Regions from separate parts of the Subtercola sp. PAMC28395 genome, predicted to be linked through region 2. Evidence: predicted binding sites of a transcription regulator. Region 2 holds the regulator's gene; the other holds the start of a gene.
What was found. The regulator HrcA, encoded in region 2, represses chaperone genes, less so after heat shock. The targets are predictions, from matches to a motif close to TTNGCACTCGNNNNNNNCGAGTGCNAA.
Positions count from the first base shown of each region.

Region 1: a site for HrcA is predicted at 990-1,016, ahead of groES (co-chaperone GroES). Genes of this name have one in related genera too.

Region 1 is NZ_CP076547.1:148,005-150,400, forward strand. Features, by position in the region: gene rarD (EamA family transporter RarD) at 1-522, opposite strand, end outside; gene groES (co-chaperone GroES) at 609-905, opposite strand; gene KPL76_RS00710 (class I SAM-dependent methyltransferase) at 1,073-2,272, shown strand; gene KPL76_RS00715 (hypothetical protein) at 2,343-2,396, opposite strand, start outside.
Region 2 is NZ_CP076547.1:2,100,728-2,103,123, reverse strand. Features, by position in the region: gene dnaJ (molecular chaperone DnaJ) at 1-427, opposite strand, end outside; gene hrcA (heat-inducible transcriptional repressor HrcA) at 535-1,557, opposite strand; gene KPL76_RS09685 (DUF4870 domain-containing protein) at 1,799-2,230, shown strand; gene KPL76_RS09680 (DUF4870 domain-containing protein) at 2,328-2,396, shown strand, end outside.

The sequences.
Region 1 (2,396 bases), 1.3 Mb from region 2:
GTTCACGGCGTCGATCTTGGGGCCCACGTGCTTCTTCACCAGACCATAGAACCCGAAGGAGAAAGCGAGGATGAGGGCGATCCAGGGCACGGCGCCATAGCCGACGGCCAGCACAACTACGGCGACCGCACTGAGCGCGAGTGCAGCCCACTGAAGAGGTCGAAGGGTCTCCCGCAGAACGAAGACGCCCAGAAGAATGGTTATCACTGGGTTGATGAAGTACCCAAGCGACGCCTCGACGACGTGCCCTGAGACCACGCTGAGAACGTATGTCTGCCAGTTGACGTAGATCAGGGCGCCGGCCAGACCCATCATGAGGATCAGGCGCGGCTGCCGGAAGACCCGGAGAAACGCGGGCCAGCGCCGAACAACGGTGATGATGAGGGAGCAGAACACCAGCGAGAAGATGACGCGCCAGGCGACGATCTCGAAGGCTCCTGTCGGCGCCAGAAGAAGGAAGTAGAGAGGTAGCCCACCCCAGATCAGGTACGCGCCCAGCGCATAGAAGAACCCGACGCGCACCCGACGGGCTACTGCCGTCGCTCCGTCATGTGCACCACGTGAAGAAGGCCCGGGTTCACCGAACCCGAGCCTTCTTGAAGATCTCACTATCGAACGATAACAGCCAGTACGTCGCGAGCGGAGAGCACGAGGTACTCTTCACCGTTGTACTTGACCTCGGTTCCGCCGTACTTGGAGTACAGGACCTTGTCATCGACGGAGATGTCGAGGGGAACGCGGTTACCGTTGTCGTCGATGCGACCGGGGCCGACGGCGACGACGACGCCTTCCTGAGGCTTCTCTTTGGCCGTGTCAGGAATGACGAGACCAGATGCGGTCGTCGTTTCTGCTTCGACCTGCTTGATAACGATGCGATCCTCGAGCGGCTTGATGGAGACCGACACTGTTGACCTCTTCTTTCTTCGGTTCAAAAGTCATTGTTTTGGCACACTCACACTGAGAGTGCTAACTGAAGTTTAGAGGTGAATCTAGCACTCGGTCAACCCGAGTGCCAGCCGCGCGCGGTGTTCGCGAAGCCGATGCAGCGAAGCTTCGCGCCTAAACTGAGCTGATGCACAGGTCCGAGCTCGAACAGCTGTTGACGCCGGAGGGCCTGCGCTTGCTCGACTCGTTGCCTCCCTACACGAACGGCGGCGACATCGTGCGCTCCGTGGCCGATCTGCGTAAGAGCGGATACCCGGCATCACTGGTCGGCACCGTCATGACGCAGGCCAGACTTCGCGCCAGGGCGCAGTCGAAGTTCGGCGAATTCGCCACCCGGATGCTGTTCACCGACGCCGGCCTCGAACAGGCGACCAGGCTCAGCGTCGCTGCGGTCCACGCAGGGCGCTTCCGATCAGCGGGGATCACCCGCGTCGCCGACCTGGGGTGCGGAATCGGGGCAGATGCCCTCGCCCTCGCGGCGCTCGACATCTCTGTGACGGCAGTCGAACGCGACGAGGTCACGGCTGCCCTCGCCGCCTACAACCTCGCACCGTTCCCCTCAGCCACGGTCGAGAACGGCGAGGCAGAGTCGTTCGACCTCACACGCGTCGACGGGGTCTATCTCGACCCGGCGAGGCGCTCTTCGGGACACACCAATACGACACGGATGATCGACCCGGCCGATTTCAGCCCCACCCTCGATTTCGTGTTCGATGTCGCGCGTCGCGTGCCCACAGGAGTGAAGCTCGGTCCGGGAATCGACCGGGGGTTGATTCCCGGCGACTGTGAAGCGCAGTGGATCTCGGTCGACGGGCAGGTCGTGGAGATGGGCCTCTGGTTCGGACCCCTCGCCCGCCCGGGCATCCGGCGGGCAGCACTGGTGATGCGTGGAGACGCACGCCACGAGTTGACCGGGCCAGGGGACAGCGAAGATGTCGAGCCCGGTGAGCTGGGAGCGTATCTCTACGAACCCGACGGCAGTGTCATTCGCGCACGCCTCATCGGCGACCTCGCCCGCGCCCTCGACACGCGACTGGTCTCGGCCCAGATCGCGTACCTCACCGGAGACACACTGGTCGAATCGCCGTTCGCGCAGGTGTTCCGGGCGCGCGAGGTCTTCGCGTTCAACGTGCCGACGCTGAAGCGCGAGCTGAGAAGTCGCAACATCGGTTCGCTCGAGATCAAGAAACGAGGCGTGGATGTCGACCCCGCGACGCTTCGCACGAAGCTCGCGCTCAAGGGCACGGAGTCTGCCACCCTGTTCGTGACGCGCGCCGGCGGCAAGCATGTCGCGATCCTCGCCGACCGGGTGACCCCCACCGCCTGAGTCAGGCTGTGGGGGTCCTGGGTCAGAACGACGCGGGCCAGAAGGGCACAGCTGCTCTGCCTACGACGGTTCAGTACGAGTACGAGGTATTGATATTCGAGACGATCGCGATGATGAAGACCAG
Region 2 (2,396 bases):
TGCAGGTCTCACACAACACGGCGGTGTCGACCTCGAGGTCACGATGCGTACCGAAGATGACCTCTCCGAGGTCGACCTCCACGCGGAGCAGGGCATCCTGCCCCCGTTCGGCACGGGACCGGGGGCCTCTGCTCTGGCCCTGCTGGCCACCGAAGAACGTCTCGAAGATGTCACCGAAGCCGCCGAAACCCTGGGCGCCGCCTGCACCCCCGCCGAAGCCGGCCTGCGGCCCGCGGTCGTAGGACTGTCGCTGCCCGGGGTCGCTGAGAACGTCGTAGGCGTGCGTGACGGACTTGAACCGTTCTTCTGCGTCGGGGCTCGAGTTCACATCGGGGTGGAGTTCGCGGGCCAACCGTCGGTAGGCCTTCTTGATCTCGTCGGTCGTCGCGGTTCGCTCGACACCGAGAACGTCGTAGTGGTCAGCCACGAAGGGCTTCTCCTTTGTTTGATACGGAATATGTTGTGATGAATGGGAGACAAGATTCGCTCGCGCGGTGCCGGGGGCTCCTCTCGAAGCTCGGCACTATGCGTCGCTCACGCCTCACCGAGGCTCTTCGAGAGATATCGCGCCACGGCTCGCACCGCAGCGATGTTCGTGGAGTAGTCCATGCGTGTCGGCCCCAGGACTCCGAGTCGTGCCACCGCACCACCCGCAGAGCTGTAGCCGCTGGCAAGCACTGAGGTCTCTGCCAGGCCGAAGGAGGCGTTCTCCCTGCCGATGCTCACCGACATTCCGAACTGGTCAGCCTGCATCTCACTGAACAGACGCAGTAGCACCACCTGCTCCTCCACGGCCTCGAGTACCGGGAGCACACTCCCGGCGAAGTCGCCTTCGGTCCGGACCAGGTTGGCCGCACCGGCGATGAGCAGCTTCTCCTGGCGGTTTGCAGCCACCTGCTCGGCGAGAACCGTCGTGATCATCGCCACCGCAGAAGCCCTGCCGGGTGCGAACTGCGCCGGGAAGATCGCCAACGCACCGGCGGCCTCGTCAAGACCCAGCCCCGCGATTGCGGAATTCACCCGGGCCCGGACGTCTGCCAGGAAAGTCTCATCGGTGTCGAGGGGAACCTCGACGATTCGCTGTTCGACATGACCGGTGTCGGTGATGACGACAGACAGCAGCCGGGTGGGAGCAAGAGCCACGAGTTCGACGTGCCTGACCCGCGCCTGCGACAGCGAAGGGTACTGCACCATCGCCACCTGCTGCGTGAGCTGGGAGAGCAACCGTACAGTGCGGGCCAGTACGTCGTCGAGGTCGACGGATGAACCGAGAAAGGTCTCGATCGCCTGCCGTTGCGCGCCGGAGAGCGGCTTCAGGTCTGCGAGATGATCGACGAAGAGCCGATAGCCCTTGTCTGTGGGTATGCGACCCGACGAGGTGTGCGGAGCCACGATCAGCTCCTCCTCTTCGAGGAGGGCCATGTCGTTGCGGATCGTGGCTGCGGAAACACCGAAGGAGTGGCGGTCGACGATCGACTTGGAGCCGACGGGCTCTCTGGATGCCACGTAATCGTGCACGATGACGCGGAGAACTTCGAGGCTGCGCTCAGAAACCATGAACGATGCCGCCTTCCTCGAACTCGTGTTTAGCACTCCGATGATCAGAGTGCCAATTATATATCGCCCGAAGATTACGACACGCTGAGTAAAGATCATTGCCCCGCGTAGGCACCTCGCAGTATCTTGTGCTTGAACGTGTTCGGCGCGCCCCAATGGGTGAGAGGGGATCGACTCACGCTCACTGTGACAGAGAAGCAGATCGCTTTTTTCCACATTCGTCTGAAAGGCGCACACGAAAATGTCTGATCCCAACGCAACCCCGCCGTATGACCCCAACTCGGGTCAGCCCGTCCCGCCGCCGCCTGCGCAGGGCTACGCTGCGGCACCCGCCGCTCCGTTGTCGCAATCAGACGACAAACTGTGGGCGTCGCTCGCTCACTTCGGCAACATCATCCTGCTGATTCCTGCCCTGGTCATCTACCTGGTCTTCAAAGATCGCGGCCCCCTGGTCAACCAGGAGAGCAAGGAAGCCCTCAACTGGACCATCAATGTGACCGGAGCAGTGGTCGTGCTGAACATCCTGGGCATCATCCCGTTCATCGGGCTTCTCTTCGGCCTGCTGGTTTTCGCCGTGCTCATCGTGAACCTCATCTTCGCGATCATCGGCGGAGTCCGGGTCAACGGTGGTGGCACGTACCGCTACCCGCTGAACTATCGCTGGATCAAGTAACGCGAGGACTCCCCCACTGCCGGCGTTCACTCGACGGCCGAGCGCCCCTCCCATTGGGCTCTATCGCGGGGGGCGCTCCGTCGTTTAAGCTGCAGGGGTGACGTACCAGCCTCCCGCTTCCGAGCCGCCCGTGTCGCCCGCTCCGCTGCAGTATGCGCCGCCGCAG